DNA from 3 places in the Endozoicomonas sp. ALC013 genome. Region 1 is predicted to be linked to each of the others. Evidence: predicted binding sites of a transcription regulator. Region 1 holds the regulator's gene; each other region holds the start of a gene.

Region 1 (10,974 bases):
CTTGAAGCCATATCGGAAGCACAAACCCTTGGTGCCGGGTTTATGCTGGCCTCGAACGACCTGGAGATCAGGGGTGCGGGTGAACTGCTGGGTGAAGGCCAGAGCGGCCAGATACAGAGTGTTGGCTTTACGCTCTACACCGAGATGCTTGAGCGTGCCGTTAACGCCATCCGCAACGGCGAAACGCCCAATCCGGATCAGCCCTTGAACCATGGCACAGAAGTGAACTTACGGCTTCCGGCCCTGTTGCCTGAAGACTATATTCACGATGTCCATAGCCGCTTGATTCTCTATAAGAGAATTGCCGCCGCTGATAATGAGGAAAAGTTAAAGAACCTTCAGGTTGAGCTGATTGACCGGTTTGGCCTCTTGCCCGACCCGGCCAAAAACCTGTTCCGTCAGATGAAGTTAAAACTCTGTGCCCAGAAGCTGGGCATCAAGAAACTGGATGCCAGCAGCAAAGAAGCAAGGGTCGAGTTTGAAGAGCAGCCCAGTGTCGATCCCATGCTGATTATTAACCTTATCCAGTCAAGCCCTCAGCAGTTCAGGCTGGAAGGCAGCAGCATCTTAAAGTACATTGACGCAATGGAAACTTCGGAACAGAGGTTTAAGGCAACGGAAACGTTGCTGGGCAGGCTTGCGGGTTAACAGCTGATATCTAACAATAGCCACCTGGCTGGTTTTCAGACAGTCAGGAGCTGCTGCACAAAAGCCACAATCCCTGATTCCGGATTGGGTGATCCAAGGAAATTCTGTATGAAAAAACTTCAGCTTATCGCATTGTCGATAGCACTACTGGTTAATGTACCGCTTTCTGCTGCACAGAACGCGAGTGATGGAGGACCTGATATCCCATGGTATCAGGTGGATCTTGTGGTTTTTCGTTACCTCAACAATCACAGTGGCGAAGCCTGGCCTCCCGTTGCCGGTTACCGGGCACCTGGCAATGTAATCAAACTGCAAACTCACGCTGCCGACCCTGATGATAGCAGTCCTCTGTTTGACATTATTGAGCCTGTAAAGCAGAGCCATCCTGATGTTATGCGTGATGCCTACATCGACCTGCCAGCCAATGAAAGGATTCTGAACAGCCAGGTAACTGCACTTGAGAGAAATCGCAATTATCAGGTGATTACCCATAAAGCCTGGCGAATGCCTGTCAGCGCCAGATCGGGTAAACGACCGATTGAAATCCGGGCTGCTATCAGCGGGCAGGACAATCTGTTGCTGAATGGCACGGTCAGCGTCAGTGAAGAGCGCTTTCTGCATGTTGATATTGATCTGTGGCTGAATAAATTAAGTCCGGAACCACTGTACTCCGCCCTGTCCGGAAACAATTACGAACAAAAGACATCTGACGTTCTGGCTGCTTCTGATATAGGATCTGACAATCTGGTGAGACTGGATGATGGCTCCCCGCCTTTGCGTATAACCGATAATTTTCAGATAAAGCAGCGAAGAAGAGTTCGGAATGTAAAGGAAATTCAATACATAGACAGTCCGGAGATTGGCGTCCTGTTCAAACTTACGCCCTATGATCGCCCTGAGGCGCTGGTGGAAACGGGAATGATCATTTCAGAAAAAAGCAGCTGACGTTGCTAAAAATGAGTGAACAGAACAGTTCATCATTTCAATAAGCTTCATGTGGACAATCTCCGTTCACCCTGAGCGGAGTCGAAGGGTGACTGGCACAGTCTTTATTCAGGGTATGGATTTTATGTCCTTCGACTCCGCTCAGGACGAACGGAGTTTTGAAACCCAGAAATGTGTAAATTATTTCAGGACAGCTCCTAAATGACCCCATCAAATGTATTGAAACTGTGTACTAACTCCTGATCTGCTTACTCATGATAAAACTGTTTTTATCCCCAACAGTCTGATACTCAACGTTATCCATCAAACTCTGGACGATCGGCAACCCTCTACCGCTGCACAGCCACGCCGCAGGATTGTCAGGATCCACTGACATATCCCTGCTCCCCAGCTTACCCTGATCCATTGGCTTACCCCAATCACTGATGGTCAGCATTAAGCAAGCCTGCAAAAGACTGACCCCAACCTCAACCTTATGCCCCTTTTCATTACCATAGGCGTGCTCGATGGCATTATTCACAATCTCAACCACACACAGCTCCACACGATTCACCTCAACCGGGGACAGTGTTGTCATGGCACAAAGGCCCCGGACAGCCATGGCAACCAGGGTGGTATTCGCCAGCTCACTGTCAATCTCAAGCCTGACAGCCTGCCCCTTTTCGTCGGTCATGATTACTTCTCCTTAATGGCCTCGGTCACTGTAGGGAGAATGGTAAACAGCTTGTCCATAGAGGTAAGACTGAAAAGATCCATAACCGCAGGCTGGGCACTGGCCAGCTTCATGGAACCGGCTCCCCCCATTTTTTTCAGACCTGCCACCAATGCCCCCAAACCACTGCTGTCCATAAAACGCACCTGGGATAAATCAATCACCAGGTTATCGGAGCCATTGTCGATCTGGTCAAACAGATAAATCCTCAGAGGCTCTGATAAAGATGCATCAAGCCGGGTTTCGTCGATTGATACGATGGTATGCCCGGCATCATTTTTAGAATCAAATGGCATGTCGCTCTCCTTGCGTTATAAACGTTGCGTAATTAATAAGGCAAGCCTGGTTACGGCTGCCACTCCAGTACCAGATAAGTTACATCATCCTCAAAAACATCCGCTCCGGTCCAGTTAGTGATGTCCTGCTCAACCCGGCTGATCATGGCTTCAAGGGTGTGATCAAAAGCATCTTCCAGAGAAGCTACCAGCCGGTCTTCACCAAACATTTCACCGACATTGTTTTCACACTCCGTCACCCCGTCGGAGTAAAGAAAAAGTCGGTCACCAGGTTGCAGTGCAATAGTGACATTTTTATAGGTCATGTCCGGCATCATACCTATCGGTACGCCACCACAGGCAATTTTTTCGACAGATTTTGAACCGCTTTTCAGCCACAGTGATGATGGATGGCCAGCCTGTGACAACGTAACAGAACCGGTGCGGCTGTTGATTATCCCATAGGCAATGGTGAAGTAGAGCATCGACTCAGGTTTTGCCTGAAACTGCTCATTCAGACTCACCAGCACTTCATTGGGTTCTTTTATCCGATAAAAAGGTGGCTCGCTGAATGACGCCTTAACCAGCGATCCACTCCCGTCCTCACGAAGGGTATTGTTCAATGAAAAAGAAAACAGTGCTGAAGGAATACCATGTCCGGCTACATCCAGTTGATAGAAGCCCAGTGTCTCTCCATCAAGTGCCTGATAACCAAACATATCGCCACCAAGAATGCGGCTTGGTTTGAAATACCAGTTAAAATCCACACTCTGAATTTTCGCTGGCTCAGAGAGCAGACGAGCCTGTGTTTCTGCCGCCGACTCCAGGTCTTTTTCTATGGTATGTATTTTATGTTCAAGCGCCGCTTTTAATTCGATAATTCGAATGCCGGCATTCAGGCGCGCACCAAGCTCATCAAAATCCACTGGCTTATTGATAAAATCATCAGCACCACGGTTAATTCCTTCCACCACGGCCTCACGATCCGAGTTACCCGTTAGCAGCATGAAATAGATATAGTACCCAAAATCACTGTTACGGATCGCCTCACACAGCTCAATACCATCCATATTGGGCATCATCCAGTCGCTGATGACAATCCGGATATCAGGATGGTTTTCCAGAACATTCAGTGCTTCATAGCCGTCTGATGCCTCAAAAACACGATGCCCCTGCTTTTTCAGAACCACAGACAGAATCATTCTCTGGTCACGGGCATCTTCAACAATCAATATATCCATTAGCCTTGTTATCAATTTTCATCGTAGTGAATATAACTACTGTGTTATCGACCCATCAGAAAGAATCCTTCGAGTCGGATAAGCAAATGACGCCCCTTCCTCGTTAACAACCGCTGCAACCAGAAGCAAAATAGATTGCTGAGCCTGTAAAAAACCAACACGATCCGTTCTTGTGATATGCACCCGAACCTGACATAAAAGGGCAGAATCATCATAACGAATGAAAACGGCATAATGAGGCTCACGACTCTCAACCTCGGGAACCTGTAGAACAAGATCATCTATGCGGCTGAGAATACGGGGTATTTTGTCAATATCCTCGTAACGAAGAGCAAAATTTTCAATCATCCGGCGGTTTTTCATTCGGGTGGCATTCTCCACCACTATGCCGGTAAAGATTGAGTTTGGAACATAAATAGGCCGTCTATCAAAGGTTCGTATTTTTGTCAGACGCCAGCCAACCTTTTCGATATGCCCTTCAATGGATCGGTCCGGAGAGCGAATCCAGTCACCCTCGGTAAAAGGGCGATCCAGCATCAGCATTAATCCACCGAAAAAATTGGCCAGCCAGTCCTTGGCAGCAAGACCCAGAATAATACCGCCAATACCACCAAAGGCCAGAAGGGTTGACAGGCTATAGCCGAAGGCCTGGGCAAGACTCAGCAGTGTAGAAACAACGATAATCAGCTGCACGGAACGGGCAATCACTGAAGGCGATAGGCGCTCGCGCCACCGCTCGCCCATGGAATCCAGTACCTCTGGCATGTTCAGGCTGATTTCCCAGATGAACCAGGCCGGATAGATGGTCAGAATGAGTTTTTGAATCAGTTGCAGGGTTTCATTGACATCCGACCGCTCAAGCCCCGGCCAGTAATGCGCCGAATAGAGAATGAACAACACCCAGGGCAGCGTCAGCAAGGGCCTGTGCAGTATGTTGATAGCCAGGCACCAGAAGACCCGTTCCGGCCCCTTTTGCTCACCATGGGCCAACCACTTTATGCCATAAAATGAAGCAGCAGCCAGCAAAAAGGCAATCATCAAATGAGAATAGAACGAGATAAATTCGGGGTTCATAATCGGGATCATTCAGGGATTTCAGTTGGTTATTTTTATAAATTGTAGCCAGTTTGTTTACTATCCTCTTTCAAGCATTCCCACAACCGCTTAGAAAGAAAGTTACCCTGAATTGCCGGACGGTGATGGCCATGGCACCATTAAAGTCAGCCTGCTTCAAAAGCCTTTGTCAGCATTTTACGCGCTTTTCTGTAGCGCTCTGACTGTTCAAGAGACGCCCAGTCAGTGTATGAGTCAGGCATCAAACCATCCGGACCGACGCCGCGTAAACCCGAGCCATCTATTTCAGCCAGTACCTCCCGCCCCCCCTGACGATTACAGATAATCAGGAGATCACAACCAGCATCCAGGGCTGCCCTGGCCCTGGCAGGATAACTGCCGGTTTTCGCCGCTCCCTCCATCGACAGGCAATCGCTGATAACCAGCCCCTCAAATGACAGCTGATTGCGTAACACCCCTTTCAGCCATTCTGAAGAATAACCCACCGGATGCCGGTCAATAGCGGGAAACAGGATATGGGCCGGCATTAATGCCTCAACCCCCTTTTGAATCATTACCCGGAAAGGCTCCAGGTCTGACTGACAGATCTCATCAAAAGTACGATCATCCAGGGGAAGGCTCACATGGGAATCAGCATCCACATTCCCATGGCCCGGAAAGTGCTTGATCACCACGGACATTCCCGCTTCATGAACCCCATCAATCCACAATGAGGCCAGGTGATTCACCTGCTCAATCGAACGCCCAAAAGCCCGATCTCCCACGATCGACGTTTTACCATGATCAATATCCAGCACAGGCCCCAGGCAAAGATCTATCCCGCAAGCCAGCAACTCAGAGGCCATCAGCCAGCCTGACTGATAAGCCAGCTGCTGATGCTGATCCGGGTCAAATGCCCCATAAGCCTGCGCCGGAGGTAGACGGGTAAAGCCATCCTTGAAGCGTTGCACACGCCCACCTTCCTGATCCACACAAATTAACAGATCCCGACGAACATTCCGGACAGAACGAACCAGGGCAATTAACTGTTCCCGACTCTGATAGTTCCTGGAAAAAAGGACAATACCCGCAACACCGGGCAGGGAAAGCAGCTGGTGTTCTTCGGCGGTCAGCTGCACTCCCTCGAGATCAATCAAAAGAACACCACGGTTCAGGCCTGTTGGCACGACTCTCTCCTCTAAAAAAAACGGTATCAGCTAAGCTGTATATCGATCCTGGTACCGGTATCTACACGGTCAAACAGATCGATAATATCTTCCCCATGCATTCGGATACATCCCCGCGAGCCGGGTTCACCCATCACTGCCGTATCCGGCGAACCGTGGATATAGATATAGCGACGCATGGTATCAACATTACCCAGCCGGTTATATCCGGGCTCCAGGCCACTGAGCCATAAAATTCTGGTTAATATCCAGTCCTTTCTTTCAGGGTACTGCTGACAAAGCCCGGGGGAATAAATCTCACCGGTAAAGCGACGTCCGACAAATACTGAATTAGTCGGCAGACCGGCACCAATTTTCGCCCGGATAACATGCTGACCAAGAGGTGTTTGCCAGCTCCCCTCCTGCTGCCCGACTCCCTTGCTGGCAGTAGACACAGAATAAACACGGCGCTTGCCGTCCTTCTCATGCAGCACCATCTCCTGACTGGCAATATGAACAGTAAGATGCATCGGTAAATCAAGCTCTGTATGGTTAAATGATCCGTCAGGTGTGCGATCTTAGACCTGCCGCCATGAAAGGCACCATCTTTCTCATGATATCTTCCAGTTCAGTCCTGACCCCATAATCGCTTTCCGCAATAGCCCTCAGTGCATCCGCTCCTGAAAGGGTAAACACAGCGGAACCCAGAATAAAATAGACGCGCCAGAACAGGTCATTCAATGGCAACTCAGGACACGCTTTTACCAGCAACTCCAGATAAGCCTGGAATACTTCCCCGTAGACGTCGCGCAAATATTTCTTCAGATGCCCCTGGCCCTGTGTGTAGGCCAGGCCAATCATCCTCATACAAACAGAGAGATCTTCAGGGCTGCGGGGTTTAACCGCCATGATCTGATCCACCAGTAAATGAAGTATTTCTTCCAGATCAAGAACGTCATTATTATCCTGATATCGCACAAGAGCCCCGGAAAGATTGCTGACAAAAGGATCAAGAAAACGGGAAAAGACCGCCTGGATCAGGGATTTTTTGGAGCCGAAGTGGTAATTAACAGCGGCCAGGTTAACACCCGCCTGACTGGTAATTGAACGCAGCGAGGTCTCTGCGAACCCATGCTCAGCAAATAACTTCTCGGCAGCGTCCAGAATCCTGTCTACTGTCGCTGACTGTGACATGTCTGTAAAACCTCCAATGTAAACATTTGTTTAAAACTAACGTTTGCCAACTGAAACATCAAGTTAGATTAATAAGACAGGGGTGGTTGCAGTCAGCAAAATACTGTATATAATTACATGTACTGTATAAAAACACAGATTTAATCATGTATAAATTGACCAAGCGCCAGACTGAGATTCTTGAACTGATCAAATCTCATATAGAAGAGACCGGTTTCCCCCCCACTCGTGCAGAAATCGCACAGACCTTCGGGTTCCGATCACCCAATGCAGCAGAAGAACATCTCAGAGCCCTCGCCCGCAAGGGAGCTATCGAGATCACCCCCGGAACCTCAAGAGGTATCCGAATCCCCGGCACTGAATCTTCCGGCCTGCCTATTGTAGGACAGGTTGCTGCAGGAAGCCCCATTCTTGCCCAGGAACATATTGAAGACCACCTGTCCATCAACCCTGATTTCTTTTCCCCCAAAGCAAACTTCATGCTTCGGGTAAAAGGGATGAGCATGAAGGATATCGGTATTCTTGACGGGGACCTTCTGGCTGTCCATAAAACATCAACCGCAGCCAATGGCCAGATTGTCGTTGCCAGAATTGACGACGAAGTAACGGTCAAACGTTTTGAACAGGTTAAAAACAGAATTTACCTGCACCCGGAAAACAAAGAATTCAAGACAATCGAAGTAGACCTCAGCGTTGATACCTTTGCTATCGAAGGACTGAGTGTGGGGGTTATCAGGAACTAGTGCGGCTAAGCGTTATTACCCGTAAACCACGTTCACCCTGAGCGGAGTCGAAGGGTGCTTGGCACGATCTATCAGAGTCCGGAGTTTCCGCCTTTAGGCCCTATGGGTCCTTCGACAAGCTTCAGGACGAACGGTATGGGCAACAGCGCTTAGCAGCACTAGACCCTGACGATCTCTGATGTAGAGGACCTGACATGCAAGCATTAACACCATCATCCAGTCAGAACGGTAACGCTCCCTGCATTGACAGTGAACCTGTCAGCTTTATTGATGAGCTGATTCTCTCAGGCCCGCCCTGGCAATCAGGACGTTTTCTGAAGACTGTTCTGTATGAGCTGGCTAACCATCAGGATCAACGCTGGCTTACCCTGATACTGTCCAGTGAACAGGCAAAAAGCACCATAAACTGGCTGAAGTCATCGGGCATCAGCAGGCAGCGCCTTCAGGTTCTCAACCCTTCCGCAGTGGCAGACCCACTGAAACTCACTCGCAAGGCACTGGCCTCAGGCACCAGCCACACCGTGGTCAGCTGGATCGAGCAGATGGATAGCATCACACTCTCTGAACTCGAGACCGCCGCTCGCTCAGGTCAATGTCAGGGACTGGCAATCAGGAACAGAGGATAACTGGAGGGTTTGTATGACAGTCAGTGAAGAACCCGGTTTTCAGGGATGTATTCTCCAGCGTCAGCTTCTGTTTTACGCCCGACTTCTTCTATGCAGGCATCCAGCATAGCCTTGGCTACCTCCACCTGATCTCCCTGGAGAAAGTCAAGCAACTCCCGGGAGAATGACATGGTAACCAGGGGCTCGGCGTTCTCCTCATCACTGCGACGCAAAACGATTTCGCCGGAAGGCAGTTCAACAATTTCAAGAAACGACGCTGACATAAATAGTGACACCGGGATTTTAGGGTTAGCGGTGAAGCATTGTGCATTAGCCAGCAGAGGCTTTCAAGATATCAGCCCTAAAGAGCTGAATATGGCTGGCAATGAACAAACCTGAAAACATCAGAAACCTACCACTCCAGGCTGAAGTTCCGACTATAGGTAACCAGCTCCTTCAAGGACTCAAGCACAGAAAGAAAGCCTTCTGACTGATCAAACCGCACACTATTGGCATTAAACAGAGGAATTTCATTCCGCTCAACACTTTTACGCTGTATAGGCATGGCACAGTCCTGATGACTTTTTAATAACGCCGACAACCAGGAATCATGTTGCTCAAGACGTTCAATGTACTGCAACTCAGTAGACACCTCTCCTTTGTGATGAACACTGTTCATTGCCTCGTCAAGAGAGGGTAGTTGATTTACCGGCAAACGGTAATTCGTCATAATTTCAGCCAGTAATGACCGGTAAGCCTGAACCATTGCATTCAGACAGGCCTCACGAAATGCCGGCTTGGCAAGATCATCAGCATCTTCCCAGGCATCCAGCAACAAACGGGCGTGAAAGAGCATTTTATTGGTATATCCCTGCCAATTGTTTGTCATAACCAACTCCATCAATCTTTCGGGAACAACTTGTGCTTTGTCGAGCTCAAAGTTTATAAGTAGCTGGCCATATGAAATCACATATTTCTGGCTACTTGGGCAGGAGCTATGCGAGGCACAACGGAGGGAGCATAGCCGTAGCTATGTGACCGGAGTTGTAACGAAGCATAGTGCCTGAACAAGGAGTCAGAAATATGTGATTTCATATGGTTAGCTACTTAACAGCCATAATACAACAGGGCTTCATAGCCCTGTCTCACGAAACTGGGGTTTGAGATCAATCTAACCGGACTGGCGCTTTTTAGACTGCTTTTCATGCCAGCGGCCATCTTCAAATACCGCACTCCAGCCCGTTGCCTTACCATCAAGCTCGGACATAACGTACTGCTGTTTGGTCTTACGGCTGTAACGAATAATTGCCGGATTGCCATCAGGGTCCTGACGGGGAGCATCCATCAGATAACCGTATTTAGGGTCGATCATGGCCTGATGGGGCAATAGCTCCGCCACCAGCGGAGCACGGGTCTCTCTGTTCTTGGGAAATTGACTGGCCGCAAGGAACAATCCGGACGCGCCATCCCTGAGCACATAATGGTCATCAACTTTTACGCACTTTAACTCAGGCATGGGCACTGGCTCCATTTTGGGTGGAGCAGGCTCACCACTTTTCAGCAACTTTCTGGTGTTCTTGCATTCACTGTTGGTACAACCAAAATATTTGCCAAAGCGCCCGGTTTTCAACTGCATTTCACTGCCGCACTTATCACAGTCAAGTACGGGGCCATCATAACCTTTTAATTTGTAACTCCCCTTCTCCACCTCAAAGCCGGAACAATCAGGGTTGTTACCACAGACGTGTAACTTTCTCTGCTCATCAATCAGATAGCTTTCCATCGCGGTAGAGCACTTGGGACAACGACGCATGGCTCGCAGGGCATTAACCTCGGCGTATTCATCATCGGCGTCTTCCACCTCTTCACCGGGAACCAGGTTAATCGTCGTTTTACAGCGTTCCTTCGGTGGCAGTGAATAACCGGAACAACCCAGAAACACCCCGGTCGATGCAGTACGAATCATCATGGGTCGATGGCAAGTAGGACACTCTATATCGGTCAGGGAGGGTTCATTTGCGCGCATCCCTCCTTCACTCTGTTCAGCCTGGGTTAACTGAAGGGTAAAGTCGGTATAAAAATCATCAAGAACCTGCTTCCAGTTTTTTTCACCTTCAGCAATATCATCGAGTTTCTCTTCCATTCTTGCCGTGAAGTGAAAGTCCATGAGCTCATTAAACGACTCATTCAGACGATCAGTGACAATATCGCCCATTTTTTCCGCATAAAAGCGGCGATTCTTCACTGAAACGTAACCACGGTCCTGAATGGTGGAAATAATCGACGCATAGGTCGACGGCCGACCAATACCCTGTTTCTCCAACTCCTTGACCAGTGCCGCTTCGCTGAAACGGGCCGGTGGGCGGGTGAACAGCTGTTTGGGGTCCAGTTT
Region 2 (10,974 bases), on a different contig from region 1:
CGTGTGCTCTATGCAGTGAAAGATCACATTGCCTACGTCACCATGAACCGTCCTGAGAAACATAACGGCCTGGATATGGCCATGTTTCGTGACATGATTGCTACCGCAAAAAAAATCCGGAAGGATCGCTCGATCCGCTGCGTGATTCTCTCCGGGAATGGCTCCTCTTTTTGCTCAGGACTGGATTTTCAGGCCGTCAACAAAGACCCGGGCATAGTGGCAAAAGTCTTTCTTAAATTGCCGTGGACCAAACAGAATATTGCCCAGGAGATAGCCCATTGCTGGCGAGACCTGCCGGTCCCGGTTATCTCCGTTATTCATGGTAACTGCTTTGGTGGTGGGATGCAGATTATCCTGGCCACGGATTATCGCATTGCCAGGGCGGATGCCAGCCTTGCCATTATGGAGATGAAGTGGGGCTTGATTCCCGATATGAGTGGTATGGTTACGCTCTCCCGGCTGACCCGTATTGATATTGCCCAGGAGCTGACCATGACCGGGCGTAAATTCACTGCCCGGGAGGGGCACGAGTTCGGTTTGATCAGCCGGTTGGCTGATGACCCGATGGCGGCAGCAGAACAGCTTGCCCAAACCATTTGCAGGCAATCGCCGGATGCCGTTGCCGCAGCCAAATACCTGTTCAGAAAAACCTGGAAAGCCGACACCTGGAAAGCCCTGCGCTGGGAGCGCTGGGTTCAGGCACGCCTGCTGGGGCGTAAAAACCAGCGCATTGCCATGAAAAATGGTCTGAGTAAATCAGGCGATCCTCTGCCGTTTATTGACCGGCGCTCATTTTGACAGGCAACCGGTTTACATAGTCGTTAATTGCTAAAGCCTGCATCTGATAAAGAGGTCGTCGTCTACCAGCCATTCGTCCATCATCTTTTTCTGGCTTATAGAAATACAATTGACAAAAGTCTCTGGATTATCTTCCGGGTTCGGAAGCTTGATTACGTTTTCAGCAATAAGAATGACATCACTGTGTATCACCCCACCCCTCCTGCCAAGGATTTCAAATAAAATAGATCCGGCGAATTGCTGACGCTGAATCGGATCATAAAGCGATGGCATAAGCCCAATGGACAGACCGATATCCCGATCCTGATCTGCTTTATCACCAGTAAGATAAATTCGTGCATACAATGCATGTCCTTTAATTGAATGAAACAAGGGACTGATGAGTTGTTGACTAACACCACTCCTGATCTTATCCAGCTCATTTTTGAAACCGGGTATCTTCCAGAGTAAAACGCCGTTGCCGGTGGTTGCTTTGTGGATTTGCAGTTCCAGCTCAAGCTTCTGTATTTGTGATTGCTGGCTAACAATGGCTCTGCACAGTTCATCGACGCTATCGGCCTGGTTTTGATAGGCACGCCTTAGCCCGGCAAAGCCATTGAGTACCTCCCCAAACTGTTTAACCATGGCTTCGTACTGGGCATAGGCTATTGTCGGAGTCGCCAGTGCCCCTGCTGTTGCTCCTTCAGTCTCGCTGGTTGCAGTGGTTGGCTCAGGCAGTATCAGCGGGTTGACCCCAGGCTTTTTGCAAACAGAGGCCAACGTCCGGGCGGGATGTTCATCATCATTATGGTAATGGGCGGGCAGTTCATGCAGAGACAGCCACTGGCCGCATTCGATGCCCGGAGGAGAATCTTCAGCGCCCTTGAAATTATTCAGCATTACGCCTCTGGCACAGGCAACCTCCAGGCTTTTCGACAATTCAGTCAACGCCTGGCACTGTGCAAACTGATTAATCTCAGGACAAAATTTTCTGGCACACCGAATGTCAGCGGGCAGGGGCATGGCATCAATGTCGTCTTGGTGAGGTAGTGTAGATGGCGACTGCCTTGCCAGGTCTATGACCCCGCAATGCTGATCACCCTGAGCGCTCTCCGGCGGGTAGGGTGCGCTTTCAATAACATGGGAAGGATCATAAATTTTACTTGAGTCGCGCGTCTTGATTGACTTACTGGTTAAATTTGAACACGGGAAGCAATACAGCTGTGGCAACAGATCAGCGTCAGCTGGCCTGCACCTGAAGCAGGCACCACTGGTGGTTCGGAATAATATTGAAGTTTTTTCTTCGGATGACCGGTGAGCAGGGGCTTTATCTTTACCCTCAGTATTGAGCGGCGGTGACTCAACCTTGCCAGAGTCAACGGGAGTGGAATGGGCAGGATAAAAAAACATATACACCAACTCCTCTGGTCAGGCATTAAAAAACCTTGAAAAGCATAAATCTGTAAAATGACCGTCAGGGCTCAACCCTCCGTCATTGGGACTTATTGACAACAAATCAGATATTTGGTTCACCAGATAAAATGACCGGATGCTGCTGCGGTCCTGATGCCTGATCAAATATAATACTCTGGCATTATATTTTGGTCATTTGATGTACGTTATGTTATAACGATTTGGATTTTGAGATTGGGTGCTGGTCCCTCCGGAACAGGGTGAGGGCAATACCGAAAGGAATCGCAGAAGATGACCATCAGCCTTTGCCGGACAGCCCGTGGAAAAGACAGTAAGCAATTGCTGTCTTTTCTTATGGTGGCTGTCTATCTGCTGGTGGTGCACTACACACTGAGCCACGTCCATACGGCTTTGGAGGAAAATCAGCAATCTGAAATATTCTGGCAGAATCCAGTTATTTCGATGGTCGATGATGCCAGTGATCAACAGCACAATGAGCACCCGCATTCATCGGCCTGTATGCTGGTGTCTCAAGCCGCTTCACCCGTTCATTGGTGCAAAGTAAAGGTGCGGTTTGGTGCGGTACTTAACGACCGTCCCTATCGCTTATCAATCCATTCTTCCACGCCAACCAAAAGACACACCCGCGCACCGCCTCCCAGGTGTTGATACCCATACCGTTCGTGCTGAGCTTGTCGAAGTGCGGTGGCACCACCCTTCGACAAGCTCAGGATGAACGGGGTGTGCGGGTATTAACGCTAGCTCTGAAGTTTGATGGTTCATCACTTATTTATTTCTTTCTTTCAGGAATTGTGTATGCGTTGTGTTGCAAAAGTGGCCGCTGTTGCCTGTGCCTTGATAACAGCAGGTGTTTCCGCTGATGGGCATCGTCATGCCGGAGCCCATGTACATGGAGCCGGTCATTTGAATTTTGCCATTGAAGGTCGTCAGGTTCATATTGAACTGGAAACGCCGGGGTTTGATATTCTTGGTTTTGAATCCATCCGTTCGGAGGCTCAGCGCAGGCAACTTAAAGATGCCTTGCAGGAACTGGAAAAAGACGATTTATGGTCTTTTACGCCAGCGGCGTCCTGCACGTTGAAAGCGGCATCGGCTTCGGCCAGCGGTGAGCATGGAGAAGATCATCATGGTGATGCAGATGGACACCACCATGACAAGCATGAACATGACGACCATCATACAGATGGTCATCAGGATTCCCACCATCACAGTCATGGACACGATGACCACCATAGCGATGGTCACCATGAGTCAGCGCATATGGATATTGCTGCTACTTATGTTTATGAGTGTGCCAATATTGCCGGGCTTAACAGCATCTCTACCCGACTGTTTCAGCGGTTTGCAAACAGTGAACAGTTGAAGGTTCAGGGCTTTACCGATTCTGGCCAGGTAGCGGGTCAGATGAACCGTGAGCGACCAGAGGTGCGCTTCTGATATGAGCAGTCTCGGTCAACCGGTGATTCACCTAAAGGATGTCCAGTTTGGCTGGCAGCCGGGAACTGCGGTTCTGGATATACCAGAGCTGTTAATCCATCAGGGTGAGAAGGTGTTTATCCGGGGGCCTTCAGGGTCGGGTAAAACGACGCTGTTGGGGCTGCTGGGCGGCGTGCTCACACCGGTTGCCGGTGCTGTCTCTGTGCTGAGAAACGACATTGGTCGTTTCTCCCCGGCACGGCGGGATCATTTCCGGGCCAATCATATCGGTTTTATCTTTCAGATGTTTAACCTGATCCCTTACCTTTCAGTAGTTGACAATGTCACACTGCCGCTGGGGTTTGCCAGCAAGCGCCGTGAAAACGTGCAATCCATGGGCGTTGATGCCGGGCAGGAAGCGATTCGACTGCTAAACCATCTGGAGCTGACCGAGCCGCAGTTGCTGCAAAGGTCAGTGACGGAGCTCAGTATCGGCCAACAGCAGCGAGTGGCAGCAGCCAGAGCGTTGATTGGTCGTCCTGATCTGGTGATCGCAGATGAGCCCACCTCGGCGTTGGACAGCGATACCCGTGAGGCATTTATTCGTCTGCTGTTTGCTGAGTGTGAGGCTGCTGGCAGTACGCTGGTTTTTGTCAGCCATGACTCTGCCCTGGAAGCCTTGTTTGATCGCTCTGTGGCCTTGAATGAAATTAACCGGGCCAGTCAACATCGGCCTTTAGGCCAGCCGGAGGTGGTGTAATGTCAATACTTCATCTGGCGGTGAAAAGTCTGAGTAATCGCAAAACCACGGCATTGCTGACCATTTTCTCCATTGCCATCAGCGTAGCTTTGTTGCTGGGCGTGGAAAGGGTGCGGGTTGAGGCCCGGAACAGTTTTACCAGTACCGTGTCCGGTACCGATCTTGTGGTTGGTGCCCGCAGCAGTTCGCTTAATCTGCTGCTTTATTCGGTGTTTCATCTGGGTAATGCGACCAATAACATTACCTGGGAAACCTACCAGGAATTGTCTTCCAATAAGGCAGTCGCCTGGACTATCCCTATTGCCCTGGGGGACTCCCATCAAGGTTATCGCGTGGTGGGTACCGCTCAAACCCTGTTTGAACACTTCCGTTTTGGTGATGATCAGCCCATCAGTTTCAAAAATGGTAAGCCATTTGATGATCTCTATGATGCGGTGATTGGTTCTGAAGTGGCGGCGGTTCTTGGCTATCAGGCTGGTCAGGAAATAGTGCTCAGTCATGGTGTTGAAAGCCGGAGCCTGCAGACGCATCAGGATAAACCCTTCAGGATTTCTGGTGTGTTAAAGCCCACCGGCACCCCTATGGACCGAGTGGTAATGATCTCTCTGGAGGGGATTGAGGCGTTGCACATTGACTGGGTCAATGGGGCAGCACCTAATGCACTGTTCTCGGTTTCTGCCGACAGGGCACGGGCCATGGATTTGCAACCGTCCAGCATTACCGCCTATTTTGTTGGTTTGAAGTCCCGGGTGGCGGCTTTTCGGTATCAGCGGGCAGTGAATGAGTATCGCCAGGAAGCACTGACGGCTATTTTACCGGGTGTCGCCCTGGGAGAACTCTGGCAATTGGTGGGTTCAGCGGAAAAGGCATTGCTGGCGGTTTCCGTGATGGTGGTGATTGCGGGGTTGGTGGGTATGCTGACCACCATTCTGACGTCGCTTAATGAACGGCGCAGAGAGATGGCCATTCTCCGTTCAGTAGGTGCCCGGCCCTGGCATATCTTTACCCTGATGATGACCGAGTCCCTGATCTATGCCATCACTGGTACACTGTTGGGCTTCCTGCTGATGTATGGAATGCTGTTCGCCATTCAACCGGTATTGCAAGTGCAGCTGGGTTTGCACATTACCATTGCGTTACCGGGGATGTTTGAGTGGATTCTGGCGGTCGTCATTGTTATCTCGGCGACCATACTGGGTGCAGTGCCTGCCTGGCGGGCCTATAAAAATTCATTGGCGGATGGTCTGACGGTCAGGCTGTAGGAGAGCAAATAATGATAGCTGGAAGACAACACCCTGGCTGGATGGCCGTGGTGCTTATGCTGGCTTTTATGCCGGTGAACTTTGCCATGGCTGCAAGCACCGAAAAGCCTGCGATCAAAGAGATCAACTGGGATGATCTGATGCCGCCGGTGGATGAGGACATTGTCCGTAAATATGAGGCGGGTGAAATCAGTCAGGAAGAGGCTATTGAGTATATTGAAGAGCTGGGCAAGATTCCGGTAGCAAGTATGAATCAGCAACGGGTCAAAATTCCCGGTTACCTGGTACCGCTGAATATTGGCAAGGATCAATCAGCCACAGAGCTGTTGCTGGTGCCAACCCTGGGAGCCTGTATTCATGTACCGCCACCGCCACCCAATCAGACCATTTTTGTCCGCTATGACCAGGGCATAAAAGTCACAGAAGCGGGCTATACCCCTTACTGGCTGGAAGGAGTGATCAGGGTTGAAAACAATACCTCCGAGTACACTGACGTTGTCTATGCCATAACGGTGGAGAGTTTGAAGGAGTTTGAATAGAGAGAGAATGCTTTGCCCCGATGCTCCGGGGCAAGGCATGTTTCCCTGGCAACAGTGCTGTGAAATGGTGCATTCAATGATAACTTGTGAAGACTGCCCCTAATCGTGTTATAACATCCTATCCTGATTGGCTCCTCTGATAACCGTACTGGCGAGTGACCATGGAACCTGCACTGCATTCTGCTACGTCCCCCATTGTCAGGGAAATTGCTGAACTCCTGATGTCCAGGGGCTGGACCCTGTCTACCGCTGAATCCTGTACCGGTGGTGGTATTGGTCATGCCCTGACCGTGTTGCCGGGAAGCTCGGCCTGGTTTGAAGGTGGTGTCATCTGCTATGCCAATGGCGTAAAGGCCAATCTCCTGCATGTGCCGACAGTGTTGCTGAATAAATACGGTGCGGTCAGTGAGCAGGTGGCTATCGCCATGGCCCGGGGTGTCCGCAAGCTGCTGGCAACGGATATCTCTATAGCCGTGACCGGCGTTGCCGGACCGGGGGGGGCGATACCGGAAAAACCTGTGGGAACCGTCTGGATTGCCTGGAGTGCCGGCCAGGAAACAACTGCAAGGCACTTCCATTTTGAGGGTGATCGTGATCAGATCAGGGCGCAAACGGTTGTTCAGGCGTTGCTGGGTGTTCTGACCCTGTTGACCTGAGAAACGTTAACCTGAAAAAAGATTCCTTCCTGTCGAAGCGATAAATATACTGGACAAATATCCAGTATCTGTTTAAATATACAGTATTACTTATTGAGCTGTTCCTGATGAAATCAGAATCGAACTGAGGGCGTGAAAAAATGGATGATAACAGAAAAAAAGCGTTGGCAGCAGCACTTGGCCAGATTGACCGACAGTTTGGTAAAGGTGCCATCATGCGGATGGGGGATCAGAAGCAGGAAGCAATTCCCGCAATTTCTACCGGTTCTCTGCAACTGGATATTGCCCTGGGCATTGGTGGCCTGCCGAAAGGCCGTGTTATTGAAATCTTCGGCCCTGAATCTTCCGGTAAAACCACGCTGACCCTGAGCGTTATTGCCCAGGCCCAGAAGCACGGTGCCACCTGTGCCTTTGTTGATGCTGAGCATGCCCTGGACCCACAGTACGCCGGTAAGCTGGGTGTAAATGTGGATGACCTGTACGTCTCCCAGCCGGATACCGGTGAACAGGCGCTGGAAATTACCGATATGCTGGTTCGTTCCGGTGCCGTGGATGTCATCGTGGTTGACTCTGTCGCTGCCCTGGTACCCAAGGCTGAAATTGAAGGTGATATGGGGGACTCCCACGTTGGTCTGCAGGCCCGTCTGATGTCTCAGGCACTGCGTAAGCTGACCGGTTCCATCAAACAGACCAACTGCATGGTCATCTTTATTAACCAGATCCGTATGAAGATCGGTGTGATGTTCGGCAACCCGGAAACCACTACCGGCGGTAACGCGCTGAAATTTTACTCTTCTGTACGTCTTGATATTCGTCGTACCGGTTCGGTGAAGCAGGGCGATGAGGTGATCGGTAACGAAACCCGCGTTAAAGTGGTGAAGAACAAGGTATCGCCACCATTCCGTCAGGCAGAATTCCAGATTCTGTACGGTCAGGGCATCTACCATATGGGCGAAGTGATTGATCTGGGTGTCAAGCTGAAGCTGGTGGACAAATCCGGTGCCTGGTATGCCTATAAAGGAACCAAGATTGGCCAGGGTAAAGCCAATGCTGCCCAGTATCTTTCTGATAACCCGGAAGTGGCGGCTGAAATCGAAGCCCAGATCCGTGCTGAGTTAATGAGCACTCCAGAGAAGGACGCTGCAAAAAAAGCCGAAGTTGACGCCGGAAAAAGTGCTGGCAAAAAAGGTGACGACGATGCAGCGGCAAGTGTACAGCAGGACGAGCTGCTGGCTGAGTAATTGAATGTCTGCTGATGTCATTCAATCGGTAAACGATGTCCGCCGGGCTGCCATGGATCTACTGGCCCGGCGGGAACATGGTTTTACCGAACTGGCCCGAAAACTCTCGGGCCGTTTTCCCCGGGAACTGGTATTTGATGCGCTTACCCGCTTGCGGGAGGAACGGCTGCAAAGTGATGACCGTTTTGTTGAAAGTTTTGTCTACAGTCGTCAACAGCGGGGCTACGGTCCGGTTCGTATTAAATCGGAACTGTTTCAGAAAGGAGTTGATAGCGAGTTGATCGGTCAATACCTGCTGGAGCAGGACGATCACTGGGATGAACTGGCAAAAGCGGTAAAAGAGCGAAAGTTTGGTGCCTCTGTACCCCGGGACCATAAAGAAAGAGCCCGGCAGACCCGCTTTCTGGCCCAGCGCGGCTTCTCCATGAGCCAGATATACTCCGCTTTCTCTTCTTCATAACAGGCAGTGGCATTATAATTCCGGGAGTGAACGTAAGGTTGCCTTCATTATCATTGATGCAACCTGGCAACAGGCCAGGAAAATGTATCGTCAAAGCCCCTGGTTGCATGGTTTGAATTTACTGAGCTTGCAGCCTGAAGAGCCATCCATCTACCGTCTCCGAAGTAATCGTCAGGAGCAGTACTTGTGTACCGCTGAAGTGGCAGCAAGAGCACTGGGCGAGTTGGGTGAAAACACCAATCGTCAGCTGATGGAGGCCCTGGTTCAAGTCTATTGTGACCGCTATTTATGGGCACGCAAAGGCCAGCGAAGGGAGGAAGATTCGCGCTCTCTGCACATACTTAAGCAGTACCGCTCTGCTGCTCATTAGGCCATCAGTGAAAAAAGCCCGGTAAAAAGCCTGTTAATGATGGGGTGAAGTGATCATTTTTTCCCACCATTCCTATATAATCCCCGGTTTGCGTAAATTTACTGTGAAAAGGCTGCTCATTGTGATTGCGCTGCCATTTTTGTGTTTGGGAGTGAGCGGCCTTTTCCGCTCATGGCTGACAAGAGATAACTCCCCCGGTGGGAACTGTATATGAAGACTAACGAAATACGTTCTGCTTTTCTGGAATACTTCAGGGAAAACGGCCATGAAGTGGTTGCCAGTAGCTCTCTGGTACCCCATGACGACCCAACCCTGCTGTTTACCAATGCCGGGATGAACCAGTTCAAAGACACTTTCCTGGGGCGTGAGCAGCGTGACTACAACCGTGCCACCACTTCCCAGAAGTGTGTACGTGCCGGGGGCAAACACAATGACCTGGATAACGTCGGTTATACCGCCCGTCACCACACCTTCTTTGAAATGCTGGGTAATTTCAGCTTTGGCGATTACTTCAAGAAAGAAGCGATGCACTTTGCCTGGAACTTTCTGACCGGCACGCTGAAACTGCCTAAAGAGCGTCTTTGCGTCACCATCTATGCCTCTGACGATGAAGCCTACAATATCTGGTTAAACGACATTGGTATTGCAGCGGAGGATATTATCCGCATTGGCGACAACAAGGGAGCGCCTTACGCTTCCGATAACTTCTGGCAGATGGGTGATACTGGCCCCTGTGGCCCCTGTACCGAAATTTTCTATGATCACGGTGACCATATCTGGGGTGGTCGTCCGGGTACGCCAGAAGAAGACGGTGATCGCTTTATTGAAATCTGGAATATCGTATTTATGCAGTACAACCGTCAGGCCGACGGTGACATGCAACCACTGCCCAGGCCATCGGTTGATACCGGCATGGGCCTGGAGCGAATTGCCGCAGTGATGCAGCATGTCAACAGCAACTACGAGATTGATCTGTTCCAGTCTCTGCTGAACGATGCTTCTGATATTATCGGTGGCGTTGCCACCACGGAAGCGTCCCTGCGGGTTATTGCTGACCATATCCGTTCCTGCAGTTTCCTGATCAGTGATGGCGTTATGCCCTCCAATGAAGGCCGGGGCTACACGCTGCGCCGGATTATCCGTCGTGCCTGCCGTCATGGCCACAAACTGGGGGCCAAAGAATCCTTCTTTTATAAGCTGGTGGGTTCACTGGTGCAGGTGATGGGTGACGCTTATCCGGATCTGGCGAAGAACCAGGCTCACATTGAGCGGGTTCTGCTGCAGGAAGAGGAACAGTTTACCCGTACCCTGGATAAAGGGATGAAACTGCTGGAAGAGAGCATTGCTGCTCTGCAGGCCAGCGGGCAGGGGGATGTGATCTCCGGTGAAACCCTGTTCACGCTGTATGATACCTACGGCTTCCCGGTGGATCTGACGGAAGACATTGCCCGTGAGCGTAAGCTGACAGTGGATATTGAGGGTTTTGAACAGGCACTGGAAGCTCAGCGTGAGCGTGCCCGTGCATCCAGCAAGTTTGGTGTTGATTACAATGACCAGCTGGTGATCGAAGGCTCAACTGCTTTTACCGGCTATGAGAACACGGCGGGTCAGGCTCGCGTTCACTCCCTGTTTGTGGGTGGTGAGCAGGTAGAACAGATCAATGAAGGCCTGCAGGCAACGGTTATTCTGGAACAGACGCCATTCTATGCGGAGTCTGGCGGCCAGGTGGGTGATACCGGCCTGCTGAATTTTGCCACCGGTTCTGTACGTGTTGTGGATACTCGGAAGCAGGGTGATCACCACCTCCATATTGTCGAAGTGGTATCCGGTGAACTGAAGTCTGGCGATGAAGTAGTCGCTGATGTTGATGCTGACAAGCGTCATGCTACCTCACTGAATCACTCGGCAACTCACCTGCTGCATGCGGCCCTGAGACAGGTGCTGGGTGATCATGTAACCCAGAAAGGTTCTCTGGTTGATCCGGAGCGTCTGCGCTTTGACTTCTCTCACCTTGAAGCGGTGAAGCCGGAAGAGTTAAAGGTCATAGAAGCGCTGGTGA
Region 3 (10,974 bases), on a different contig from region 1:
AAATTGGTAGCGGCCAGCGAACTGGACAGGGCCAGAGTGGTCCTGGCGGGCGCGATGTCGGTGATGCCGCCCAATGAATGTGTCGGGATAATACTGTCAGTCCAGGGTGGCAGGGTGTTAACCAGTGAGGGAGTGCTGGCCGGTAGTAGTATCGGGCTGTTGGCAATGCTTGCAGAGGCAGAATCCTGAACAGTCGGGCCTGCATAATTAAACGGTGTTGTTTGTGTCGGGCTTGCATAATTAAACGACGACGTATTCATACCAATCGGGCTGGCAACAACCGAAACAGAACCGGGATCGGCTATTGCTGACGTTACCGATGCATTGGCGGCAACAGTGCCCTTGCCGGAACCGGTCAGGCTGGACCGGGCTGGGAAAGCCGTGGTGGCATTCATGGCAGTTGCCGAACTGTGCAGCGAAGGCAATGAATGCATACCCGTTGCATGGGTAGAGACGGTACTCTTCACCGAGCCGGATAACCCCATGGACGTTGCCGAATAGTCACCGGTTTCACCCATATCATTGATACTTACACTTGTGGCGGAAGGCCCTGCTGAGCCAGAAGCATGGGAGTGGCTGGAGACGCTGGCTGCCAGGGGATTGCTGACTGAGCCGGACTGGCTGGCTGGCCGATGAGCGCCGGTTACCGTAAAACCAGGGCCCGCCGTTTTTACTGAGCCTGCTGCATCGTGGGCAGTAGCGGTAATGGACTCTGATGAACTGTCTGATGAACTCACAGCAGTCTTGTAATCACTGCTGCTGTCACTGCTGCTGGATGTACCCTGAGTAGTGGCTGGGGATCTGGCCAGGCTGGATGTTGCCAGGTATGCACTGGTGATTGCTGTTAACACCGACGCCGACGCCTGTACCGAGCCTGATTCGCTGTTCACAGATGGACTGTTAGCGGACGTTGCCGAAGCAGCGTTATCTGAGGCACTAACCTTCATGGCCTCCGACATAGCGGCGGTTGCCGTGTGTATGCTGCCTGCGCTGGCAGATGTTGAAGCATTTGCCGGATTTGAATGACTGGACGAAGTGGTTGTTGAGGTTTCGCTATTTATTGAACCAGCTGCGCTTTCAAATGATGTTGAAGCTTTTACTGAATTTGAACTGCTGGCCGAAGCTGTTTTTGAGCTTGCGCTATTTATTGAACCTGCTGTGCTTTCAGATGTTGAAGCTTTTGCTGTGTTTGAATTACTGGCCGAAGCGGTGATTGAAGTGGCGCTATTTATTGAACCCGCTGTGCTTTCTGATGTTGAAGCTTTTGCCGGATTTGAACTGCTGGCCGAGGCGTTGATTGAGGTGGTGCTATCTATTGAAACAGCTGCACTTGAATGAATTGAGATTGTCTGCCTGAGCGAGACTGAAGAACTGGCAGACTGAACCAAATGGCAGGTTTGATCCTGGCTACCCGGTGCAATCGTCGTCTTCCCTGTCTTTTTATTATTAGCCACTTGACGTGAGTGAAACACGCTGGTTATTTTAGCACGATCACGAGGAAATTTTTTATCATGATCATGTGGAAATTTTTTATCATCATGAGGAATTTTTTTATCAGGATCATGAGGGAATTTTTTATCAGGATCATGAGGATATTTTTGATCAGGCAGAAAATCTGGATTAGTTGGTTTAACTGGAAGTCCAAGATGCATCGCTTGATTAACCCGTCAGTTGACTTCTATTAATTTCAGATTGATGGAAAAATATCCAACTTTACAAAATTTGCAAATATTCGAGAGAGAAAAGTATACAGTCTAGGGGTGGCAAATAAGGGTTGTTGATTATTGTCGTTTACTATTTCATAGCTTTAGTTCAAGCTGTTTGTATTTACTGTTAATCCTGAATTCGTATCATTATCAATGCAAAATAAATGCGAAAGTTGAAACCAGGCCACCTTTTTTACAAGCAGTTTCAAATGGCTGAAGTTGAGGCTCTGATTAAAAAGCCGAAACCAGTGACAGTGAAGAGGACGATGCTGATCAGCAGGAGACTGGCCACAGCATTCATGAAGACTTGCAATTTAAGCAGGAATTTTTAGACCAATTTATTGCAGCCACCGTAGGGCAGACTATTCTCGGACAGCCTCCTGGGAGGCTGGGCATGTAAAATACTGTGATCTCGCTACGAAAATGCAGCTACGGACAGTGGAGCCATACTGGAACTTTTACCAGCCAGTTACTCTCTAATGATGATAGAATCCACTCTTATGATAGAAGTGGGTAGCTAAAGTAACTAAATAAGTCTTGCTTGAGAACTACCATGAATGTTGTCAGCGGCATGGATACCTCCGCCAACCTGCACCCTCATCCCCAACCAAAGCCTGACACCCAGCCGGTAACGGTCTCTGGCCAATGGGCAACCTGCGCACCGACCAGCAAGCTGATACCCCGGCATCCCAGGGAAGATGAGCGACAAGTGCTACTTTGGGCAGCAGAGAGTGGGTACCTGGCGTTTCGGCGAATTAAATTGACTAAAGAAAATGATTACTTTTCGGGTAAGGGTGCACCAAGGCCATTCACCCTCGCCCTGCCGGGGAAGATGATGCCCGTAGCACGCGTACCAGATGGGTTTGGTAAATGGATGGTAGGCATTGTTAATCCACAATGCCTTTATGTTTATAAACATAATGCATATACGGAGCCCGACATGGATCCGGATAAACTGTCAATAAAATTACTGCCTGATCTGCAATCATTACACGAGAAATGTCTTGAAAATGCCAATCAAGCCATTTGGAGAGTTTATCCTCGTTTCACCTCGGGACATCTGCGAGCAGATGGGACTTTCAGTTTACCTGGATTGGTAATCCGCAATAATTCCCACGCCTATAATTATCTTGATTATCCGGAACTGGTGCTTACCAACTACAGCAAGGAAGACATCAGATGCTTTTTTGTTTACCTCGATACTCAGATGAATATTGCCGATATCCTGCAGGATAAACGTCATTGTGAAGAGGTGTTGGAGCTTAAACAACCGTTGCCTATGGTTATTTATTGTCACCGCACAGGTTCTGTACAGGTTTGTTTTGATGATGAGCTGGACAGTAAACACTTGGCCCTGAATGAGCATTCTCTGGATGATTTTGCATTCTCACAGGGCATAGACCAGGAAAATTTCAGAGCCATGTTGAATCTGCTGCCAATGCCTTTGCGTACAGAGGCACTGAGTTGGGAATTAACCGCCTCACCGGATGTTTTTCACAAATTGCAACAGGCCATCAAGCTGGTGAGTGATCCCTGTTGTTACAGTTCCGGGAGGCTTCTGGAATTAAAACAGAGTGGCTTGCCAATTCACCACCGTTTTTTTCATAATAAACAAGGATATGTTACATCGTTGCTGGAAAAGTTGCTGATTACTGAAATGCTCAGAAATGATCAGCCTGGACAGGAACAAATCCGGGAACAAGAGGAAGAAGCTTGCCGTTTACTTCAGTTGCTTCTGCAGAGCGGGTCAAGGATGGATCAGAAGGTTACTTCGGTTTTTTACTGTACGCTAAGCAAGCGAGAATCGGCGGTAATGCGAGCGGGCACAATGAATTATATGGTGGCCGCCTTTGCTCCATTTGAGTTCCTGAGCCTGGAAGATCTCAAGTGGTTGCCGCTGATCGGTTATTCGGGAAGCGTCGTTGAATTTGACCGAATCTGCCGGGGGCTCAGTCAGCAGCAACGGCAGAGCCGTCTTGAAGAGCTACTATGTGATTACCTTGGTTACCCTTTAAACCTTGATATCTTTGAGTCCCACCTACTCGCCCTGTTTCATTATGGAGCTTCCCTGAACAAAGATATTCTGGCCAGGGTTAAACATAATCTGGACTATTGGTGCCATGACGGTAGAAAGGTTATTGGTAACTTATCCGTGGCTGGGTTCATCCAATGGTTTGAAGGACTATGGAAGCAACGAAACAAGCATCCTTTCTACCTGAATTGGTCAGAACATGTCCGACAGGCCAATCTGGAAATCGCGGATCTGAAACAATCGCTCGGTCTGTCGGACGATGCTTGCCCATTGGCGGCACCTGTGGAAACCAAGGTGCCAGCGGCATTACAGTTTATGGTGGACGCGTTCAGCAAACCGCCCGTCCTGCCTGATAATGTCGGCGATAATGAAAGCACCATCCTGAAGGTATTGCAGCATTATTACCGCCGTCCGGGACCGGAACGCGTGATCCAGAGCCTTGGCAGACATACCTTGCCAACCGTGTGGAAACCGCTGCACAGCTGCAGTCATGTCCTGCGGGCCAGGAATAATGGGCTCTGGTATATGGAATTGCTGGAAAAATTTCAGCTGCATTACCTGCGCCCGGAAAAAAAAGAACTCCTGGCGCTGGCGATTATCTACCATGCTGCTGCTGCCGAAGATGTCGCCAAATCAGTGGAAGAAACAAGGTCAGCTGACTATTTCAAAAGGGACCTGATCGGGCACTATCCTGAACCGCTGCTGAAGGATATGGCAAAGGCGATGGTCAGCAAGGAAAATGATGTCAATGGCGCAGATGAGCAGAACCTGTCTGACTCCGTGCGCTGGTATCTGCGCATATTACGCTTTGCAGATCGTATGGACATTATCCGTTGTTGCGGGGTTGGGGCTGATTTTCCCGGATCAACGGTCGGGGGGTTTGACGCTACACGTCTTGACCTGCCGCCGCAGTTGCCCTGGGATTTTACCTCCGGGCCTGGCAACGGGACTGAATTTCAACGGCATCTGGTAGCCGCCATGCATGGTGCGGCTGATCTGGCGCAAGTAACCGGGCAACCCAACGATCACCGCGAAAAAAAATATACCGAGGCCTACGGTCTGATTGACAATGGCTCAGAGATTTCTGAGCACTTTGAATGGACAACTGAGCCAGTGGAAAGAATGAACCGGTTTATTGATGACAATGTTCGGCGCACAATTGCTCAGGCCGCTGGAATTATTGTCTGTTCAGACCCCTACCACCAGGCTTGCAGGGCTGATCAGAGCAAAGGCATCACTTATGGTATTCATAACAGCTGGTATGATCTCCACCAGATAGAGATTCCGGCCGGAATGACGCTGCTGGAAAAGATGCAGTACAGGCATAACCCATCACTGCTAAGCCCGGCAACACAACAGGCATTGGAGCAAGAGGTGCAACGGCTGAAGAGCCAGGGAATACGAATGAACCCAGGGACCTTGACGCAGGAAACACTGACTTCGTCGAAAGCGCAGGAAGTGCTGAAAGAGCGGGGTATTACCGTGGTTTGTGAGAAGCGTCCCTACTGTACCGACGATGACCGCCAGCTAGAGAAAGTAATGTTCGTACCGAAGCAGATACCTGAACCCGCGCGTTCACAACCAGAAAATCAGCCTGACACAGACCAAGGCTTTTCGTGTCAAATCCTCTGAACCCAAGGTCGCAGTACACCTGGCAGGGCTGGCTACCAGAGTTTTAGACCTGACTTGAGCTGGAAATTGACTAGCTGATTCCCAGACAGCCTTCTGGACAAAACAACTGTATTTATATACAGTATAAAGAACCCAATACAGGAGGAAGCCCATGTCCATTACCCCCATGTGGCGAGTTGACCGGGACGGAAGCATGTTTACTGATAAGAAAGCCGCAGAAGAACACGATCGTATGCTTGAGCTGGCCGATGGCATCACGGGTATGCTGGAAGCCAATTTCAAGATCGATGAACAACTGGCGGAAGAGATCGGTCTGCTGCTGTCACGGAACAAGGATATTCTCGCCAAAGCCTTTAAAGGCAAACCTGAAATCCTGCAGGAGATCAAACTGGAGAGCGAACCTGCAGAAAACAATACCGTAGATATTCGTGAAGCGATTGCCTGATATTGATCTAAGCCACAAAGGCGTGATGTTGCTCATAGTGAAATGTCCTTTGTGGTTACCAATCACATTTTATGAATACTTAAAATAACAGCTGATTCGGTACTTCCCATAGGCTAGTACATGGTTTCTGATGGGTTCCTTCTATCAATGACTCCCAAGCTCCGTTCGTCCTGAGCGGAGTCGAAGGGCGTAAACACCATACCCTGAATAAAGACTGTGCCAATCACCCTTCGACTCTGCTCAGGGTGAACGGAGATTGTACACACCAAACTCATTGCAATGATGCAGAAAGCTGTCCGAGAACCCAGTAGTCGGCAATGAAGGGTGCTTCCTGATTCAGTCCCACAGTGTATAATCACCGGTTTATCCAAATCCGGAGCCCCCCTGCTCTTCAGGAGTTCCGGGAACAGTTGGAAACTCTACTGGAAAAGCAGTTATGGAAAAGACGTTCAACCCCCAAGCCATCGAACGCACGCTGTATCAAAACTGGGAAGAGAAAGGCTATTTTGCGCCGGCTTCTGACCAGCGCGGTAACAGCACGCCCTACTCCATCATGATCCCCCCTCCCAATGTCACCGGCAGCCTGCACATGGGCCATGCCTTCCAGGACTCCATTATGGATGCCCTGATCCGCTACCACCGGATGAAAGGCTGCAACACGCTCTGGCAGGTGGGTACTGACCATGCGGGTATCGCAACCCAGATGGTGGTTGAACGCAAGATCCTGGCAGAAGAAGGCAAAACCCGTCACGACTACGGACGTGAAGCCTTTACCGATAAAATCTGGGAGTGGAAGGAAGAGTCCGGCGGCACCATCACCCGTCAGCTTCGTCGCCTGGGGGCATCTGTTGATTGGGACACCGAGCGCTTCACCATGGACAAGGGCTTCTATGCCGCTGTCCAGGAGGTCTTTGTCCGCCTTTATGAAGACGACTTGATCTACCGGGGCAAGCGTCTGGTGAACTGGGACCCAAAACTGCACACCGCTATCTCCGACCTGGAAGTGGAAAACAAAGAAGTCAAAGGCAATATGTGGCACCTGCGCTATCCACTGGCGGATGGTGAGACAACCGCAGAGGGCAAAGACTATATCGTGGTTGCCACCACCCGCCCGGAAACCATGCTGGGGGATACCGGTGTGGCGGTTAACCCGGAAGATGAGCGTTACCAGGCCCTGATCGGAAAAGCGGTTATTCTGCCCCTGGTCAACCGTCGCATCCCGATTGTCGCTGATGAACACGCCGATATGGAAAAAGGCACCGGCTGCGTAAAAATCACCCCGGCCCACGACTTTAATGACCATGAAGTTGGCAAGCGCTGCAACCTGCCAATGATCAATGTTATGACCCTGAACGGCGACATCCGGCAGCAGGGTGAAGCCTACAATATTGACGGCACGGCTAATCAATCCATTGATACCACTATTCCAGACGCCTACCGGGGCTTGGAGCGCTTTGCTGCCCGCAAGCAGATCGTTGCTGACCTGGATGCCCTTGGTCTGCTGGAAAAAATCGATGACCATACCCTGATGGTGCCTTACGGTGACCGTTCCGGCGTGGTGATTGAGCCGCTGCTGACTGACCAGTGGTTTGTCCGCGCTGCGCCGCTGGCCAAACCGGCTATTGCAGCGGTAGAAGACGGTCGTATTCAGTTCGTGCCCAAACAGTACGAGAACATGTACTTCTCCTGGATGCGTGATATTCAGGACTGGTGTATCTCCCGTCAGCTCTGGTGGGGACACCGAATTCCTGCCTGGTATGACGATGCCGGCAACGTTTACGTGGGTCGCAATGAAGCCGAAGTCCGGGAAAAGCACAACATCCCAACGCCTGTTGTCCTGAAGCAGGATGACGATGTTCTGGATACCTGGTTCTCTTCGGCACTCTGGACTTTTGGCACCCTGGGCTGGCCAGAGCAGACCGATCGCCTGAACACCTTCCACCCCACCGATGTGCTGGTCACCGGTTTTGACATTATCTTCTTCTGGGTCGCCAGAATGATCATGATGACCATGCACTTTATGAAAGATGAAGACGGCAAACCACAGGTGCCGTTCAAGTACGTTTACGTGACGGGCCTGATCCGTGATGAGCATGGCGACAAAATGTCCAAGTCCAAGGGTAACGTCCTTGACCCTCTGGATATGATTGACGGTATCGACCTGGAAGCCCTGGTTGAGAAACGCTGTGGCAATATGATGCAGCCGCAGCTGGCGGAGAAGATCGAAAAACGTACCCGCAATACCTTCCCCGACGGTATTTCTGCCCACGGTACCGATGCCCTGAGATACACCCTGTACTCACTGGCCTCCACTGGCCGTGATATCAACTGGGATATGAACCGTCTGGAGGGCTACCGGAACTTCTGCAACAAGATCTGGAACGCTGCCAACTACGTCAAAATGCACACTGATGAGCAAGATTGTGGTATCGGTGATGAACCCGTTGAACTGACTTTGGCTGATCGCTGGATTGTTTCCAGACTGCAACGGGTTGAAGCCCAGATCGAAAAAAACCTGTCCGAGTTCCGTCTTGATCACGCGTCCCAGAACCTCTACGACTTTGTCTGGAATGAATACTGTGCGTGGTATCTGGAGCTGTCCAAGCCGGTTCTGTGGGATGAACATGCACCTGCTGAACGTAAGCGCGGCACCCGTCGTACACTGGTTCGGGTTCTGGAGGCTATTATGCGCCTGGCCCATCCGTTTATGCCTTATATCACCGAAGCGATCTGGCAAAACATCAAGCACAATGCTGGCGTTGCCGGTGACACCCTGATGCTGCAGAGCTACCCGGTGTCGGACCCGGCCCGTATTGATGAAACGGCTGAGCGTGATATTGAGTGGCTCAAATCGTTTATCACCGGTATCCGTAACATTCGTGCCGAGTTGAATATTGGCCCAAGCAAGCCGCTGAATGTACTGCTGCGTAACACCTCTGCAGACGACGTTGCCCGCCTGAATGACAACCAGACCTTCCTGAAGTCCCTGGCCAAACTGGAAGACATCAGGGTTCTGGCCGCCGGTGAAGAAGCCCCCATGGCAACCACTCAGCTGGTAGGCTCCATGGAAGTTCTGGTACCAATGGCTGGCCTGATCGACAAGGGCAAAGAGTCTGCCCGACTCAATAAGGAGATTGAGCGGTTTGCCAAAGAAGTGGCCCGCTTTGAAGGCAAGTTAAACAACGAGAAATTCATCAGCAAGGCACCCGCCGACGTGGTTGCCAAAGAGCAAGCCAAGCTGGCTGAAGCTCAAGCCGCCAGGGCCAAGCTGGAAGAACAGCTGGAGGCGATCAAGGCTTTGTAAATCAGAGCCTTGTCAATAAAAAAAATGGCTGCAATCACTGCAGCCATTTTTTTATGCCCACTTTTTTTATTTTCTTTTTGCTGGTACGTCTTATTCATTTGATCAGCCTTGTTTCAACCCGATTCCTCATTGCACCCGCTGGATGATAGTAATTCTGACATTCGTGTTATTGAAGTACTTGTTAATATTTTCATATCATCAAATGCACCAGCTAAGGGTGCAACTTTAACAATTTGCATTTAATGAAACATCGCTGATCAATCTATACAAATGGAGGTTTAATATGATTGCTGAACAAAATCCGTATAATTCAACGGGCCAACCTGCCCGGACACCTGAAGTCAATTTACCCGGAACCACTAATGCCGGCTTTTCTGGCAAAAGAGTAACTACCGCCATGCACTCCCATGAAGGCCCCAGAATACCTGAAGGAGGCAACGTATACGAGGGGCGGCCACTGCATAGCCGAGAAACCAAGCGCACCCTGGCCACATTGTCAGCGATCGCGATGGGCGTTGCATCAGTGTTATTCATCGCCCCGACTATCGCTTCCGTAGCGGGTAGCATTTTGGGTGGCATTGGTACCGCGATTGGGGTGGTAGGAGGGCCTTATGGTATGTTTCTTGGTAGCGTGATCGGTTTCTCTGTTGGGGCTTTCGCAGGATATGCCGTGACGGCCTACTTTATCCCCTATTTTATAGCAAAGACTTACAATCTGGTTCTGGAGGCGACAAATGGCAATGGCTTTGAAAGGTCCAATCTTGCCGATAGAGTTGTGGCTCATTATGAGGGGTCAACTTCAACATCAAGGGCATAAACCCAATACAATCTAAACTGTTAATAAAAAATCGCTGTAACCACCGCAGCGTTTTTTATGCTCCGTTTTTTCAATTTTCTTTTTATTGGCACTATGATTTATTCTGAGACAAATCCTTAGTTCATCAATCGATTTAAATTGAGCTGTTATATGAATGCTAACGAAACCACCGAATCTTATTTCACCGAACAATACAATCCTTCAACTGTAGTCAGTTTTCCGGCTGAACCTAAAGCCAGGCATTCTGGCAAAGAAGTTTCTATTGATATATACCCTGATAAAAGGTCCCAGATATCGGAACAAAACAACAGATACGATGGGCCGTTACTGAAAACCCGAAAAACAGAGCGTGTTCTGGCCACATTGTCAGCGATCGCAATGGGCAGTGCATCAGTGATTATCACGCAAGTTGCCGCCCACGTCGGGTGTTTCACTCTGGGTGCCGGAGGTGCGATGTTAGGGGGGATGATGGAAGGAGCAGAAGGTCAGTTAACAGGAGGTCGGATAACAGAAGGTCAGTATATTGGTGTAGCGGTTGGTGGCGCTATCGGGTATTTCACAGGATTCAGCGTTGCTGCCTGCCTTAGTCCCTACATGGTAGCAAAGGCTTACAATTTTGTGCTGGAGGCGTCCAATGGAACCGGCTGTGAACGGTCAGCACTTGCTGACAGAGTTGTGGCTTACTATGAGCGATAAATATTGAACCTGATCGGTTAGAAAACGGGAACAAAATCCTGTCCCTATTGTCTGATAGACAGCACGGTGCCCAGAAATCAACAAATACAACACACGCCGTGCTTTTCTTCCTTTCATCCTGCCTCCATTGAGGAGTCGCAGAATATAAACAGGAGCTGTTACCACCATGATAATCAGTGAACCAAATCAATTAACACCACCCGGCATACCTGATACCAAAATCCCGGACAGTAGTGGACCTGAAGCTTCAACGTACGAATGGCTGACCGGTAAGGCAAGATACTCATTAGCTTGCGCTGCACAGACCCTTAAGCATCTTCCTAACCCGGCATATTATGCATC

Evidence for each region. The regulator LexA, encoded in region 1, represses DNA repair genes until DNA is damaged. The targets are predictions, from matches to a motif close to TACTGTNTANNTANACAGTA.
Region 2: recA (recombinase RecA) is a predicted target of LexA. The motif match lies at 6,911-6,930, and genes of this name have one in related genera.
Region 3: ACO6V1_RS14485 (YebG family protein) is a predicted target of LexA. The motif match lies at 5,475-5,494, and genes of this name have one in related genera.

What each region holds. Positions count from the first base shown of each region.
Region 1 covers NZ_JBLYNS010000044.1:16,841-27,814, forward strand. The annotation lists gene mfd (transcription-repair coupling factor) at 1-648, shown strand, start outside; gene ACO6V1_RS10315 (CsiV family protein) at 757-1,593, shown strand; gene ACO6V1_RS10320 (ATP-binding protein) at 1,826-2,266, opposite strand; gene ACO6V1_RS10325 (STAS domain-containing protein) at 2,269-2,601, opposite strand; gene ACO6V1_RS10330 (PP2C family protein-serine/threonine phosphatase) at 2,652-3,821, opposite strand; gene ACO6V1_RS10335 (mechanosensitive ion channel family protein) at 3,858-4,907, opposite strand; gene nagZ (beta-N-acetylhexosaminidase) at 5,042-6,061, opposite strand; gene ACO6V1_RS10345 (L,D-transpeptidase family protein) at 6,088-6,570, opposite strand; gene ACO6V1_RS10350 (TetR/AcrR family transcriptional regulator) at 6,605-7,234, opposite strand; gene lexA (transcriptional repressor LexA) at 7,381-7,977, shown strand; gene ACO6V1_RS10360 (hypothetical protein) at 8,172-8,603, shown strand; gene ACO6V1_RS10365 (hypothetical protein) at 8,624-8,866, opposite strand; gene ACO6V1_RS10370 (DUF6586 family protein) at 8,995-9,471, opposite strand; gene topA (type I DNA topoisomerase) at 9,754-10,974, opposite strand, start outside.
Region 2 covers NZ_JBLYNS010000134.1:3,250-14,223, reverse strand. The annotation lists partial or broken gene ACO6V1_RS19060 (crotonase/enoyl-CoA hydratase family protein) at 1-798, shown strand, start outside; gene ACO6V1_RS19055 (hypothetical protein) at 829-2,187, opposite strand; gene ACO6V1_RS19050 (hypothetical protein) at 2,482-2,859, shown strand; gene ACO6V1_RS19045 (ZrgA family zinc uptake protein) at 3,007-3,648, shown strand; gene ACO6V1_RS19040 (ATP-binding cassette domain-containing protein) at 3,650-4,387, shown strand; gene ACO6V1_RS19035 (ABC transporter permease) at 4,387-5,649, shown strand; gene ACO6V1_RS19030 (DUF3299 domain-containing protein) at 5,661-6,188, shown strand; gene ACO6V1_RS19025 (CinA family protein) at 6,350-6,844, shown strand; gene recA (recombinase RecA) at 6,985-8,085, shown strand; gene ACO6V1_RS19015 (regulatory protein RecX) at 8,090-8,545, shown strand; partial or broken gene ACO6V1_RS19010 (DTW domain-containing protein) at 8,583-8,915, shown strand; gene alaS (alanine--tRNA ligase) at 9,126-10,974, shown strand, end outside.
Region 3 covers NZ_JBLYNS010000077.1:1,890-12,863, forward strand. The annotation lists partial or broken gene ACO6V1_RS14465 (hypothetical protein) at 1-737, opposite strand, end outside; gene ACO6V1_RS14470 (hypothetical protein) at 790-1,026, shown strand; gene ACO6V1_RS14475 (hypothetical protein) at 1,036-1,338, shown strand; gene ACO6V1_RS14480 (hypothetical protein) at 2,260-5,370, shown strand; gene ACO6V1_RS14485 (YebG family protein) at 5,522-5,815, shown strand; gene ACO6V1_RS14490 (valine--tRNA ligase) at 6,252-9,119, shown strand; gene ACO6V1_RS14495 (hypothetical protein) at 9,403-9,936, shown strand; gene ACO6V1_RS14500 (hypothetical protein) at 10,087-10,632, shown strand.